DNA from 3 places in the Bradyrhizobium sp. Bra64 genome. Region 2 is predicted to be linked to each of the others. Evidence: predicted binding sites of a transcription regulator. Region 2 holds the regulator's gene; each other region holds the start of a gene.
The links. The regulator PhoB, encoded in region 2, activates phosphate uptake and scavenging genes when phosphate is short. The targets are predictions, from matches to a motif close to TGTCATNNANCTGTCAT.

Region 1 (5,136 bases), on a different contig from region 2:
CGACACCATCGATCATATTGACCGCGATGGCATCGTCACGGCCGACGGCAAGCACCGCCCCGCCGACATCATCGTGGTGGCGACCGGCTTCAAGGTCACGGAGATGGCGGCGCGTCTCAACATCAGCGGCCGTGACGGCAAGGATTTGCGCGACGCCTGGGCCAACGACAATCCAACCGCGTTCCTCGGCCTCACCGTGCCGGGCTTTCCAAATTTCTTCTGCATGCTGGGCCCCAACTCCGGGCCCGCCCATGGCGGCAGCGTCATCTTCCAGTCGGAATGCCAGAGCCGCTACATCTCCGCCTGCCTTGCCGACATGATCGAGCACGACGTCGCCGCCATCGACGTCCGCAGGGAGGTGCTCGACGACTACGTCCAGAAGGTCGATGCCGAGCACGAGGCCATGATCTGGACTCACCCCGGCATGAGCACCTACTATCGCAACAGCAGCGGCCGCGTGTTTTCGGCGATGCCCTGGCGGTTCGTGGATTACTGGCGCATGACGCATGATCCGGATCTGAGGCAGTACAGGCTGACGAAGGCGTAAGGAATCCGCCTATGCCCAAACCCCGCGTGCGCATCTACACCGACTACAAGAGCCCCTACGCATTCGTGGCGAACAAGCGCCTGTTCGAGTTCGAGGAGACGCACGGCGTCGAGATCGAATGGCTGCCCTACACGCTACGCATCGCCGAATTCATGGGGACGGTGGAGGAGCGCAAGCCGCATTTCTGGCGCAAGGTGCGCTACGCCTATATGGACGCGCGGCGCTATGCCAATGCGCAGGGGCTTGTCATGAAGGGCCCGAGGCGGATCTACGATGCCTTCTATTCCAGCGTCGGCATGCTGTTCGCGCAAGCCCACGGCTTCTTCCGCCCCTACCACGACACGGTGTTCCGAAAGTTCTGGAGCCATGAGCTGGAGATCGACGATCTCACCGCGATCACGGATGTCATCACGTCGTGCGGCGGCTCGGCGAGCGAGTTCGAGGCCTATGTCAGCGGCCCCGCCCGCGCCGAGCATGACCGCATCATCGACGAGGCCGAAGCGCTCGGCGTGTTCGGCGTGCCGACCATGGTCTTCAACGGCGAGCTGTTCTGGGGCGGCGACCGCATCGACATGCTGATCGAGCGCATCGAGAGACCCGAGACGATCGAAGCCGCACTCGGCAGCCGCCACCGCAAGCCGACATAGTCCTACGCCGCCAGCCCGCTCTCCACGGGCGCGAACTCAAGCCCGAGGCTTTCGGCCACGGCCTTGTTTGTGATCCGGCCGCGATGGACATTGAGGCCGTTGCGCAGATGCGGATTTTCCAGCACCGCGGCAAAGCCCTTGTTCGCGAGCATCAGGCCAAACGGCAGCGTCGCATTGTTCAGCGCCTGGCTGGATGTCACCGGCACCGCGCCGGGCATGTTGGCGACGCAATAATGCACGACGCCGTCGACCTCATAGGTTGGATCGACATGCGTGGTCGCATGGGACGTCTCGAAGCAGCCGCCCTGGTCGATCGCGACGTCGACCAGCACGGCGCCCGGCCGCATCGATTTCAGCATCGCGCGCGTGACGAGCTTTGGCGCGCTGGCGCCCGGCACCAGCACCGCGCCGATCACGACGTCGGCGGCGAACACCTCCTCTTCGACCGATTCGATCGTCGAGAACCGGGTGCGCACGCGCCCGGCAAAGAGATCGTCCAGTTCACGCAAGCGCGGTATGGAGCGGTCGATGACGGTGACTTCGGCGCCGAGCCCTGCAGCCATGCGCGCGGCCTGTGTTCCCACCACGCCGCCGCCGAGCACGACGACCCGCGCCGGCTGAACGCCGGGGACACCGCCCAGCAGCAGCCCGCGTCCGCCAGCCGAACGCCTGAGCGCGGCGCCGGCGGCCTCGATGGCGAGGCGGCCGGCGACTTCGCTCATCGGCGCGAGCAGGGGGAGGCGACCGGCCGCGTCGGTGACGGTTTCATAGGCGATCGCCGTACAGCCGGAGGCAAGCAAGCCCTTGGCCTGTTCGGGATCCGGCGCGAGATGCAGATAAGTAAACAGGATCTGGCCTTCGCGAAGTTGGGCCCACTCAACCTTCTGCGGCTCCTTCACCTTCACGATCAGGTCGGACTTCGCGAAGATATCGTGGGCGCTGTCGGCGATGGAGGCCCCTGCCCGCCGATAGACCTCGTCGGAGGCGCCGATGCCGCTGCCGGCGCCGGTCTCGACCGTCACCTGGTGTCCTGCCGCGCTATATTCGCGGACCGCGCCCGGGGTAAGCCCGACGCGATATTCCTGCACCTTGATTTCCTTGGGCACACCGACGCGCATTCTGGGCTCCTTTTGATTCACTCCGATCATCGTAACGACGTGCCCGGTTTGGTTTCGTGCAAATATCCGCTAGCTTTGCCCTCCCCGCGCCGGTTTCAGGCGCGGAAGTGCCCTTTCACGCTGGAAACCAAACCTTGGCCCTGGACCGGAAAGATCTCGCCATCCTTGCGGAACTCACCACCAATGCGCGGGCCAGCCACACCGAGCTCGCCACCAAGGTCGGCCTGTCGAGCACGGCGCTGGCGCGGCGGCAGAAAACCCTGGAGGACGACGGCTACATCCAGGCCTACCAGGCCGCGCTCGACCTCGCGCAATTCGGCCTCACCACGACGGTGCTGGTCCGGATCGCGCTGGAAAGCCAGAGCGACGAGGCGCTGAAGGCGTTCGAGGCGGAGGTGGTGAAATGCCCCTCCGTCGTGCGCTGCTTCCTGATGTCGGGCAACGACGACTACATCCTGATCGTGCTTGCCCGCGACATCCAGGATTTCGAACGCATCCACCGCACCGAGCTGTCGCGCCTGCCGCGGGTGGCGCGGGTGCAATCGAGCTTCGCGCTACGCGACGTCGTCAACCGCGCGGTGCCGACCGTGGTGTTCGGCGAGGCAAAGCGACAAGGCTGATGGCTTCCGTCGGCACACCCGGCTCGTGACTGGAGAGTTACACGCGCCAGGGAATACGCGAGTTCCCATCACACGCAAGCACCGAGATCAACCGAACGGTTGAAGACACCCCGCGCCTCGCGACCCACACCCGCGTCCTCGGTACGGGTGCCCCCGCCCAGAAGACCACGGCCATCATCTCTGACGTCGATCTCTACGACATTCCCGGCGGGGTCGGGAAAGTGATCGGCGTCCTCCGCAAGGGGCAGAAGTTTCCGCTTGTGGGATGCCGGACGGACGATTGGTGTCAGTTCTCGAACGGCTGGGTGTGGGGTTCCTTCATCATGCGCACTCACGTGCCCTGACCCGCGAACCGCCATTGGCTCATCAACACCGGCCTTTTGGCTCCGTCATAGAACTGTCATCGAATACGCAGAGACCTGTCGGTCCCTGCACATTCGGGACCTGACATGGACTATTTCAAGCGCTTCAACTTCCTCTTCGCCGCACCCGTGTTCGACGCGGACGACCTCGAAGGCATCCGCTTCAACCAGATCATCGAGGAGATCCAGCGCTCCGGCTTCGAGGTGGTCCGGGCCCGCAAGCTGGAGGACGCCGAAATCGCGGTGCAGACCGATGCCGCGATCGGCTGCATGGTGGTGGACTGGGGCAAGAAGGGCCTGGAGGGCAAGACCTCGGCGCTGATCAATCTGATGCGGCGGCGCGGCCTCGATTTCCCGATCATCCTCCTGATCCGGCGCAAGCGCTTCGAGGATCTCCCCGTCGAGGTGCTCGACTTCATCGACGGCTACGTCTTCCTGTCCGAGGAAACCCCGACCTTCATCGCCAAGAACCTGATCAGCCGGCTCAAGCAATATGCCGAGACGCTGAAGACACCGTTCTTCGGCGCGCTGGTCGACTATGCCGAGGAAGGCAACCAGCTGTGGACCTGTCCGGGCCACAATGGCGGCGTGTTCTACAACCGCAGCCCGATCGGCCGGGTCTTCGTCGAGCATCTCGGCGAATCCGTCTTCCGCGACGATCTCGACAATTCCGTGCTCGACCTCGGCGACCTCCTTACCCATGAGGGACCGGCACTGAAGGCGCAGAAGGAAGCCGCCCAGATTTTCGGTGCGGAAAAGACCTATTTCGTGCTCAACGGCACCTCGACCTCGAACAAAGTCGCGCTCGGCGCGCTCGTGACCGACGGCGACCTCGTGCTGTTCGACCGCAACAATCACAAGGCCGCTCATCATGGCGCGCTGATGATCAATGGCGGCGTCCCGGTCTACGTGCCGACCATCCGCAACGCCTGGGGCCTGATCGGCCCGATGCGCTGGGATATGCTCGACGAGAAGGCCTTGCGCGAGGCGATCCGCAACCATCCGCTGGTCACGGACAAGGATGCCTGGCGCAAGGAGCGGCCGTTCCGCGTCGCCGTGGTCGAGCAGTGCACCTATGACGGCACGATCCACAGCGCCGAGATGATCCTGAAGCGCATCGGCCATCTCTGCGAGTACATCCTGTTCGACGAGGCCTGGGCCGGCTTCATGAAGTTCCACCCGCTCTATGCCGGCCGCTTCGCCATGGGGCTTGCGAACCTTTCCCCCGAGGCGCCCGGCATCATCGCGACGCAGTCGACCCACAAGCAGCTCGCGAGCTTTTCACAGGCCTCCCAGATCCACGTCAAGGACCGCCACATCCGCGGCCAGAAGCGGCGCGTCGAGCACCGCCGCTTCAACGAAAGCTTCATGCAGCACGCCTCGACCTCTCCCTTCTATCCGCTGTTCGCCTCGCTCGACGTCGGTGCGCAGATGATGAAGGGCCGCTCCGGCGAGGTGTTGTGGGACGACACGATCCGCCTCGGTATCGAGCTGCGCAAGAAGATCCGCGCGATGCGCCGGGAGTTCGAGGAGAAGGAGCAGAAACCGGACCGGCGCTGGTTCTTCGAACCCTTCGTTCCCGATCGCGTCGCCATTCCCGATCTCAGCCGTCCCGGCGCGGCGCACAATGTCGCCTGGGAAACGCTCTCCACCGACGAGCTCGCCACCAATCCCGCACTGTGGCAGCTCTCTCCCGATACCAACTGGCACGGCTTTCCTGGCCTCAGCGAAGGCTTTGCCATGACCGATCCGAACAAGCTGACGCTGCTCACCCCCGGCTTCGATCGCGCCAGCGGCGCTTATGCCGAGCACGGCATTCCCGCGCCGGTCGTCGCGCAATAT
Region 2 (5,136 bases):
TGCATGAACAGCGCGTCGGGCTTGGCCAGCGACATCAGCTTCGAATTGACCTGATAGGGCTTGAGCACGTTGTGGCGGTGCTCGCCTTCCTTGTCGCCCATCGACACCCAGGTATCGGTGACGACGCAGTCGGCCCCCTTCACGGCGGCTTCGGGATCGGTGCCGAGCACGATCGACGCGCCGGTCGCCTTGATGAAGTCGCGCATGACTTTCTTCGGCGCCAGCTCCGGCGGGGTCGCGACATTGAGCTGGAACTTGAAGCGCTCGGCGGCGTGCGCCCAGGAGGCGAGCACGTTGTTGTCGTCGCCGGTCCAGGCCACCGTCCTGCCCTCGATCGGGCCGCGATGTTCTTCGTAGGTCATGAGGTCGGCCATCACCTGGCATGGGTGCGACCGGCGCGTCAGGCCGTTGATGACGGGCACCGTCGCATATTCCGCAAGCTCCAGCAGCGCATCGTGATTGAGGATGCGAATCATGATGGCGTCGACATAGCGCGACAGCACACGCGCGGTGTCGGCGATGGTCTCGCCGCGGCCGAGCTGCATCTCGGCACCGGTGAGCATGATGGGCTCGCCGCCGAGCTGGCGCATCGCGACGTCGAACGAGACGCGGGTGCGCGTGGAGGGCCGCTCGAAGATCATCGCAAGCGTCTTGCCTTCGAGCGGCCTGACCGGCTGATGCACCTTCTGCTTCGCCTTCATGGCGGAGGAGGCGGCGAGCATGCTCTTGAGCTCCGACAACGGCAGCTCGTTGATATCGAGGAAGTGCTTCGGCGACTTGCTCATCAGCTTGCCGCCCGCTTGGTCTGACTGGACGAGATCGCGGTGCAGGCGCGCTCGAGCCGCCCGACGCTGTCCTCGATCTCGGCTTCGGTGACGATTAAAGGCGGCAGGAAACGCACGACATTGTCGCCGGCGCCGACCGTGAGCAATTTTTCGTTGCGCAAAGCTGCGACCAAATCGCCCGAGGGCACCACGGCCTTGATGCCGATCAGGAGGCCCTCGCCGCGCACTTCGCTGACGATATCGGGATGACGGTCGATCACGGAGGCGAGCTTCTGCTTGAGCAGCAGCGACATCCTCTGGACGTGATCGAAGAAGCCGGGCTTGAGCATGACGTCGAGCACGGCGTTCGCGGCCGCGATCGCGAGCGGATTGCCGCCGAAGGTCGAGCCGTGCGAGCCGGGCCCCATGCCGGAAGCCGCGTCCGCGGTCGCCAGGATCGCGCCGATCGGGAAGCCGCCGCCGAGCGCCTTGGCCAGCGACATCACGTCAGGCGTGACGCCGGTGCGCTTATAGGCGAAGAGATCGCCAGTGCGGCCCATGCCGGTCTGCACCTCGTCGAACGCGAGCAGCAGGCCTTTCTCGTCACAGAGCTGGCGCAACGCCTTGAGGAAGCCGGGAGGCGCCGAACGCACGCCACCCTCGCCCTGGATCGGCTCGATCAGGATGCCGGCGGTCTGCGGACCGATCGCCTTCTTCACGGCCTCGATGTCACCATGCGCCACCTGGTCGAAACCATCCATCGGCGGACCGAAACCTTCGAGATATTTCGCAGAACCCGTCGCGGCCAGCGTCGCCAGCGTGCGGCCGTGGAACGCGCCTTCGAAGGTGATGATGCGATAGCGTTCCGGATGCCCCTTGGAGAAGTGATGATGGCGGACCAGCTTGATCACACCTTCCAGCGCCTCGGCGCCGGAATTGCAGAAGAACACGAAGTCCGCAAAGCTCTCGTTGCAGAGGCGGTTCGCAAGCTTCTCGCCGTCCGGGCTCTGGAACAGGTTCGACATGTGCCAGAGCTTGGTCGCCTGCTCCTGCAACGCTGCGACCAGCGCGGGATGAGCATGACCGAGCGCATTCACGGCGACGCCCGAAGTGAAATCGAGATAGCGCTCGCCATTGGTCGCGATCAGCCAGCAGCCCTCGCCGCGCTCGAAGCCGAGGTCGGCCCTGGCGAAAACAGGGAGCAAATGCGGCGCGGCGCTGTTGGTCATGACGATCACTTGAATGTTGTGGACGGCCTGAATGTGCATTGCGCAACGCACCATTGACCGGTCCGGAAAACGAAACGTGCCGCCTTTTAAGGGCGGCACGCGGCACTATCTTATGCCTGGCAAGACGGGTGTCAATGCCGCCCGGAAAGCCTCGCGAAACGCAGAATCCGTAGTCTTGCGGTGCCGATTTTGCGGGTTTTTCACCACGGAACATGTGGAAGCGAGTCGGCGGACTCTTGCGCGGGAGTCACGCCATATTGTAGCGTTTGGATTGTCAGATACGACATCTCGTGCAGCGGTTCTGATCTCTAAGTCCTTATGTACCGGCGTAAACGTTCGGGCGTCATTGGCGCGCCCGGCGAGCCTTAAGGGATTCTGACGGCACGGGTTTTTAAGGCTTAGGCATTCGCTGCGAGGCCCCAGGATGGCTGGCGCGCAGCGAGGGAAAGGGTGCAATGACGGTTTTGACCTGGTCCGATGATCGCGTCGAGCAGCTGAAAAAGCTCTGGGAGGCCGGACTTTCGGCCAGCCAGATCGCGGCTGAGCTCGGCAATGTGACCCGCAATGCCGTGATCGGCAAAGTGCACAGGCTCGGCCTGTCGGGCCGCGCCAAGAGCCCATCTTCCGCAGCGCCCCGGCCGCGCAAGGCGCGTCCCGCGCAGCACATGATGCGGGTGACCCGTCCGATCTCGCGCGGCAACACCGCGCTGGCGCAGGCCTTCGAGGTCGAGGTGGAGGCTGAGCCGGTCACCTACGACAACGTGGTGCCGATGAGCCAGCGGCTGTCGCTGCTGGAGCTGAACGAGGCGACCTGCCACTGGCCGGTCGGCGATCCCTCGAGCCCGGACTTCTTCTTCTGCGGCGGCAAGGCCCTCTCCGGCCTGCCCTATTGCGCCCAGCACTCGCGCGTGGCGTATCAGCCCGCGGCGGATCGCCGGCGCGCACCGGCGAAGCCGGGGCCGCGCTGAAGCCCGGCTCCAAACGACATCGTCCCGGCCTAACTAGCTAGCGCGCAATTGCGCAGTAGGGACCGGAACGATCGAAAAATGGAAATGCGCGCCGCCCGGCGCGCTTTTTACTTGCCTGTTCGCGGCTGAACTTACGCCTGCTCCGCCTTCGCGAAACGGTCGTCCAGCGCATAGCCGGCGCCGCGGACGGTGCGGATCGGGTCCTGCTCGCGGCCGAGATTGAGCAGCTTGCGCAGGCGGCCGATATGCACGTCGACCGTGCGCTCGTCGATGTAGATGTCGCGGCCCCAGACGCTGTCGAGCAGCTGCTCGCGCGAGAACACCCGGCCCGGATGCTCCAGGAAGAACTCCAGGAGGCGATATTCGGTCGGGCCGAGGTCGATCGGCCGGCCGGAGCGCGCCACGCGGCGCTTGTCGCGATCGAGCTCGATGTCGCCATAGGCGAGCACGGTGGCGAGCCGCTCCGGGCTTGCGCGCCGCAAGAGGCCCTTCACCCGCGCCAGCAGCTCCGGCACCGAAAACGGCTTGACGATGTAATCGTCGGCGCCGGTCGCAAGACCCCGCACCCGCTCGCTCTCCTCGCCGCGCGCGGTGAGCATGATGATCGGGAGCTGCTTGGTCTCGGGCCGGGTGCGCAGCCGTCGGCACAGCTCGATGCCGGACAGACCCGGCAGCATCCAGTCGAGCACGATGAGATCGGGGATGTGCTCCTTGAGCCGGGTGTCGGCGTCGTCGCCGCGCATCACCGTCTCGACGTCATAGCCGTCGCCTTCGAGGTTGTAGCGAAGAAGCTCGGTGAGAGCTTCCTCGTCCTCAACCACCATAATGCGTGCGCCCATGGTGTCGTCGCTCCTTGCGTGATCAGGTATTCGGAACCGTCGTGGCGAAGTTCGTCATGTCGCCCTTCGGCCGCTTGTCGGTGATCGCCTGGCCCTCGATCATGTAGAACACGGTCTCGGCGATATTGGTGGCGTGGTCGCCGATGCGCTCGATATTCTTGGCGCAGAACATCAAATGGATGCAGAACGAGATGTTGCGCGGATCCTCCATCATGTAGGTGAGAAGCTCGCGGAACAGCGAGGTGCAGATGGCATCGACTTCCTCGTCGCCCTTCCACACCGCCATCGCCGCCGGCAGATCGTGCGCGGCATAGGCGTCCAGCACCGACTTGACCTGCTGCTGCACGAGGTCGGTCATGTGCTCGAGGCCGCGGAACAGCTTGAGCGGATGAAAATCCGTTTCCAGCGCCGCGACGCGCTTGCCCATGTTCTTGGCGAGGTCGCCGATACGCTCCAGATCGGTCGCGACGCGCATGGCGCCGACGATCTCGCGCAGATCGACCGCCATCGGCTGGCGGCGCGCAATGGTGAGGACGGCGCGCTCCTCGATCTTCTTCTGGAGCGCGTCGAGCTCGACGTCGATGGCGACGACGCGCTGGCCGAGCGCGACGTCGCGGCGGATCAGCGCATCGACGGAATCGACGATCATGCGCTCTGCGATTCCGCCCATCTCGGCGACCAGGCGAGTGAGCTCCTGGAGGTCGGTGTCGAAGGCCTTTGCGGTATGTTCGGAACCCATGTCCTGTCTCCTCAGCCGAACCGGCCGGTGATGTAGTCCTGCGTGCGCCGATCGGTCGGCGACGTGAATATCTTGCTGGTCTCGTCGAACTCGATCAACTCGCCGAGATACATGAAGGCGGTCTTGTCGGAGACGCGCGCCGCCTGCTGCATGTTGTGGGTGACGATCGCGATCGTGTAGTTCTCGGACAGCTCCTGGATCAGCTCCTCGACCTTGGCGGTCGAGATCGGATCGAGCGCCGAGCAGGGCTCGTCGAACAGGATCACTTCGGGCCGCACCGCGACCGTGCGGGCGATGCAGAGGCGCTGCTGCTGGCCGCCGGACAGCGACAGGCCCGACGCGTTGAGCTTGTCCTTGACCTCGTTCCAGAGCGCGCCGCCGCGCAGCGCCTTCTCGACCCGGCCGTCCATCTCGGACTTCGGGATTTTCTCGTAAAGACGGATGCCGAAAGCGATGTTCTCGTAGATCGTCATCGGGAACGGCGTCGGCTTCTGGAACACCATGCCGACGCGGGCGCGCAGCAGATTGAGGTCGAGCTTGCCGTCGAGGATGTTGGTCTGGTCGAGCATCACCTGACCGGTCGCGCGCTGGCCCGGA
Region 3 (5,136 bases), on a different contig from region 2:
AATGCCGGCGGGCTCGGCATCATCACCGGTCTCACGCAGAAGACGCCGGAATTGCTCGCCAAGGAGATCGCGCGCTGCCGCGGCATGACCGACAAGCCGTTCGGCGTGAACCTCACCTTCCTGCCGACCTTCGCGGCGCCGCCCTATCCGGAATACATCGCGGCCATCGTCGAGGGCGGCATCAAGGCGGTGGAGACCGCGGGTCGCAGCCCGGAAGCCTACATGCCGGCGCTGAAGGCCGCTGGCATCAAGGTCATCCACAAATGCACGTCGGTCCGGCATTCACTGAAAGCCGAACGCATCGGCTGCGACGCCGTCAGCGTCGATGGCTTCGAGTGCGGCGGTCATCCCGGTGAGGACGACATCCCCAACATGATCCTGCTGCCCCGTGCGGCGGAGGAGCTGAAGATTCCGTTCGTCGCCTCCGGCGGCATGGCGGACGGCCGCAGCCTCGTTGCGGCGCTCTCGCTGGGCGCGGCCGGCATGAACATGGGCACGCGCTTCATCGCCACCAAGGAAGCGCCGGTGCATCAGAACGTGAAGAACGCGCTGGTCGCGGCCACCGAGCTCGACACCCGCCTGATCATGCGGAGCTTGCGCAACACCGAGCGCGTGCTCAAGAACGCCAACGTCGATCGCCTGCTCGAGATCGAGCGCGAGAAGGGCGACAAGCTCAAGATCGACGACATCCACGACCAGGTCGCGGGCGTCTATCCCAGGATCATGCTGGAGGGCCAGATGGATGCGGGCGCCTGGAGCTGCGGAATGGTGGCCGGCCTCATCCACGACATCCCCTCATGCAAGGAACTGGTGGATCGCATCATGGGCGAAGCGGAAACCATCATCCGGAGCCGCCTGATGGGGTTCCTGGACGGGACGGGTGCAGCGCGAAAGGTCGCCTGACACCGCAAACTTCTTAACCACGGCGGCATTTGGCCGCTGGAATTGCGCGCGACGCCTCCTAGATAGAAGTAAATTACCCCTTAACAATCAATTTCAGGAGGCGTCCGTGGTCCTGAAGAGCGTATCTTTTGTCGTTGCCCTCGGCGTCGTGCTCGCATGGGGCGGCCTCGCGCGCGCTGATGATTACAAGCCCGGTGAATATCTCGGCCTTGACCTGTCCAAGGCAGTCCTGTCGCCGAAGCGGCTCGGGCCCGAGACGCAATTCGCTCCTGTTGCGCTGGAGGCGCGCGGCGGCAACGAAGCGCAGGCGCGGGCCGAACCGGTAGATGTGCCGAAGAAGGTCGCGGCTGAACGTGTGCATGTGTCCGAGCCGAAGGTCGCGCACGCCAGGCCCGCGCAGCCGCGCGGCGCCGCTCGCACCAGACTCGCGCATCGTCACGGCAATCCTCTGGATGCGCAGGCGATGGACACCCGAATCCAGACCTGGCCGTGCCGCAGCGGCGGCATCTGCAACTGGAAGCATTAGCTGGCGAGACAGCCGGACCCAACGCTCTCCCCGTAAGAACGGGGCGAACGAGTGCACCGTCGCGCAGGTGTAGCCCGATCCGTCATCTGTCCGTCGCAAAACGGTAGGCATGGAGTCAAGAAACCGTAAGCCGGGAGTCAAACGGCGCAGGCACCTTCCGTCGCGATTCGACGAAGGTTCCCTGAATGGCAACGCTCCGCGCCGCGCGCGCCTGGACCCGGCGGCAGTTCCTGGTCCGCTCCACCTCAAGCCTCGCCGTCGCCTCGCTCGGCACACTCGCCAAGCCGCACCTCGGCCGCGCCGCGGATCGTCCGCAGATCGCAGGCGGCATCCAGTCCGGCGATATCTCGGACGGCTCGGCTGTGATCTGGGCGCGCGCTGACCGGCCTGCGCGCATGCAGGTGGAGTGCTCGACCGTCGAGAGCTTCAAGACCGTCATCGCGTCAGCTTCGCGCGATGCGTTGCCGGACGCCGACTTCACGTCAAAAGTCCTTCTGAACGATCTGCCACCGGGGCAAGACATCTTCTATCGAGTCCGCTTCGACGACATCGCGACCGGCGTTGCCGGCGAAACCCGCGTCGGCCATTTCCGCACCGCGCCGTCTGCCGGCCGGTCGATCTCGTTCCTGTGGTCGGGTGATGTCGCGGGGCAGGGCTGGGGCATCGACATCTCGCGCGGCGGCTATCGCAGCTATCGCACGATGCTCGACAACCGCCCGGACTTCTTCATCCACTCCGGCGACCACATCTACGCCGACTGCACGATTCCCTCCCAGCAGAAGCTGCCGAACGGAGAGACCTGGCGCAATCTGGTGACCGAGGAGAAATCCGAGGTCGCGCACACGCTGGCGCAGTTCCGCGGCAACTACAAATACAACCACCTCGACGAGCATTTCCGCGCTTTCCACGCCGAGGTGCCGATGTTCGCGCAGTGGGACGACCACGAGGTCACCAACGACTGGTCGCCGACCGGCAGCTATGACGACGCCGGCCACGAGGACGACGGCACGCCGCGTTTGGTCGCGCGCGCCCGCCGCGCCTTCTTCGACTTCATGCCGATCCGCGACATCGGCGCGCGGAAGGGGCGGGTCTATCGCAAGATCGCCTATGGTCCGCGGCTCGATGTCTTCATGATCGACATGCGCAGCTATCGCGACGACAGCTGGAACAAGGGCGATGACCATCGCGGCTGGATCCTGGGCGCCGAGCAGCTCGCCTGGCTGAAGCGCGAGCTCGCCGCCTCGCGCGCTACCTGGAAGGTGATCGCCGCCGACCTGCCGATCGGCCTCGTCAGCCCGGATGCGGTTGCGCTCGGCGACGGGCCGCCCGACCGGCGCGAGCACGAAATCGCCGATCTGCTGGCCTCGATCAAGCGCACCGGTGTTCGCAACATCGTCTGGCTCACCGCCGACATGCACTACACCGCTGCGCATTATTACGATCCAAACAAGGCGCAGTTCAGGGATTTCGAGCCGTTCTGGGAATTCGTCTCCGGTCCCCTGCATGCCGGCACCTGGGGGCCGGGCGAACTGGACGACACGTTTGGTCCGGTCGCGATGTACCAGAACGGATGCAGCGAAGCGCAGGGCGAGAATCTGGCGCCCTGCTTCGGCTTGCAGTTCTTCGGCCGCGTCGATATCGACGGCCGCAACGGCGTGATGACCGTGACGCTGAAAGACGTCGACGACCGCGACCTCTGGTCGGTCGACATCGAGCCGCAGCCGCAGGCACGCCCGGCCGTGGTGGCGCAGCATTCCTAAGGCATGCGCAGGCCGATGCCGCCGCGCACGGGCCGGGTCACGGGCTGCGGGGCTTCTGCGCGCGCATTCATCCAGGCCGGCAGCTGCGGGGCCGTGGATTGCCGGACGAAAAACTCGCCCTGCTTGGGTGAGCCCATATAGGCGAAGCCGTCGGCATAGGTCGGCGTGGCACCGGCAAGGGCGGCCGCCAGGATGGCCATCGTCAGAATCGTCTGCATGATCGTCTCCGTGTCGCGTGCGGCCGGAATGACCGCCATGGTCTGATGCTGACAGGAGAGGGGCATAAGCTGAAATGCCGTTTGGCTGTCGCGGCGATGCCCGCCGGCTATTTTGCTAACCCGATCTTGATTGGTCCAGGGGTGCCATCCGCGCTAAAGTGCCCGCTCCCGCCGCCTCTTTTCCATCACCGAAGAGTCCGTTCCCGCGGACCCACCGCGCGCTGAAATACGTCAGGAGTTAACTCATGGGCAATCTGAAGACACAGGGCATCAGCATGCCCAAGCTCGGCCTCGGCACATTCCGCATGCAGGGCGATGCCTGCCGCGACGCGGTCGAGAGCGCGCTGTCGATCGGGTATCGCCACATCGACACGGCCGAGATGTACGGCAACGAGGAACCGATCGGCGCGGCTCTCGCCGCGGCGCGGCTGCCGCGCAGCGAGCTGCATGTCACGACGAAGGTCTGGCACGAGAATCTGGCGCCGGACGCGATCCGACGGGCCTTCGACGCCAGCCTGAACAAGCTGCGACTCGACCATGTCGATCTCTATCTCGTGCATTGGCCGTCGAAAGCCGCGAACTGGGGCGCGGTTTTCGACACCTTGATGAAGCTGAAGGAGGAGGGGCGCACGCGGGCGATCGGCGTTGCCAATTTCACCACGGCGCTGCTCAAGATCGCGGTCGAGGACATCAAGGCGCCGATCGCCTGCAACCAGATCGAATATCACGCCATGCTCGATCAATCGAAGGTGCTGGCCTATCTCCATGCCAGGTCGATTCCGCTGGTCGCCTATTGCCCGCTGGCACAGGGACGCATCGCCTCGGATCCGGTGCTGGCGGAGATCGGCACCAGGCACAATGCGACGGCTGCGCAGGTTGCGCTGAAATGGCTGCTCGATCAGGACGGCGTCGCGGCGATCCCGAAGGCCGCGCGCCGCGAGAGCCAGCAGGCCAATCTCGACGCAATGAAGATCACGCTCGACGATGCCGACCGCAAGAAGATCGCTGCGTTGCCCAAGGACAGTCGCTGCGTCAATCCCGGCTTTGCGCCGGCGTGGGATTAGCTTTGCCAGCACAGTTTTGAGACGCAAAGAAATGGCCCCGCGAGGGGCCATTTCCATGATGCGTTAGGCATTAATCCCAGTGGTGACGGTGACCACGCTTGACCACCACGACCCGGTCGCGATGGTGCCAGCCGCGATGCCAGCCATGGTCGCGATGCTCGCGCATTTCGGCGCGGGCGCCGTAGCCGTGATGGCCGCTCTTGATCACCACCGTTTCGGCATTCGCCATCGTCGGTGCAACGATCGCGAGCGCGCCGAGAGCCGCAACCACAAAACCAAGCTTCTTCATGATGTCCTCCTCCAATTCAATGCCAATGAGAACTGCGCATGCGCGCGAACGTTCCGGAGGAACGGGAAGAGAATTCTGAACACTTGTTCAGGTAGTTAATCGCAGCGTTGCTGCGCGGGTGTCGGCGCGCCGGTGGCGACGTATTTGCCGTCCCTGATCGTGTACTGGCCGCGCTCGCTGCGATTGTAGATCGCACGCAGCCTTCCTTGCTTTGACACCAGCAGGCCGAACTCTCGCGTCTGCTGGAGCGAGGGGAAGTACACCATCAGATTGAGCAGGCCCTCGGCGTTGACCGTTGCGGACACCACTTCGTTCTCGTCCCTGGCCTCGCCGAAATCACGCCGGTACATCACCCGGCCGTCCTTCCGGATCTCGT

Region 1: the regulator PhoB is predicted to act here: its motif matches at 3,320-3,336, upstream of NR187_RS09200 (Orn/Lys/Arg decarboxylase N-terminal domain-containing protein).
Region 3: the regulator PhoB is predicted to act here: its motif matches at 1,510-1,526, upstream of NR187_RS12135 (alkaline phosphatase).

The regions. Positions count from the first base shown of each region.
Region 1 covers NZ_JALJRD010000002.1:349,397-354,532, forward strand. Annotated here, with positions in the region: gene NR187_RS09180 (NAD(P)/FAD-dependent oxidoreductase) at 1-547, shown strand, start outside; gene NR187_RS09185 (2-hydroxychromene-2-carboxylate isomerase) at 559-1,194, shown strand; gene ald (alanine dehydrogenase) at 1,197-2,312, opposite strand; gene NR187_RS09195 (Lrp/AsnC family transcriptional regulator) at 2,447-2,932, shown strand; gene NR187_RS09200 (Orn/Lys/Arg decarboxylase N-terminal domain-containing protein) at 3,382-5,136, shown strand, end outside.
Region 2 covers NZ_JALJRD010000017.1:107,303-112,438, reverse strand. Annotated here, with positions in the region: gene argF (ornithine carbamoyltransferase) at 1-785, opposite strand, end outside; gene NR187_RS31260 (aspartate aminotransferase family protein) at 785-1,993, opposite strand; gene NR187_RS31255 (GcrA family cell cycle regulator) at 2,449-2,961, shown strand; gene phoB (phosphate regulon transcriptional regulator PhoB) at 3,093-3,800, opposite strand; gene phoU (phosphate signaling complex protein PhoU) at 3,823-4,539, opposite strand; gene pstB (phosphate ABC transporter ATP-binding protein PstB) at 4,551-5,136, opposite strand, start outside.
Region 3 covers NZ_JALJRD010000002.1:993,824-998,959, reverse strand. Annotated here, with positions in the region: gene NR187_RS12145 (nitronate monooxygenase family protein) at 1-903, shown strand, start outside; gene NR187_RS12140 (hypothetical protein) at 1,010-1,429, shown strand; gene NR187_RS12135 (alkaline phosphatase) at 1,615-3,189, shown strand; gene NR187_RS12130 (hypothetical protein) at 3,186-3,407, opposite strand; gene NR187_RS12125 (aldo/keto reductase) at 3,653-4,471, shown strand; gene NR187_RS12120 (hypothetical protein) at 4,542-4,760, opposite strand; gene NR187_RS12115 (hypothetical protein) at 4,856-5,136, opposite strand, start outside.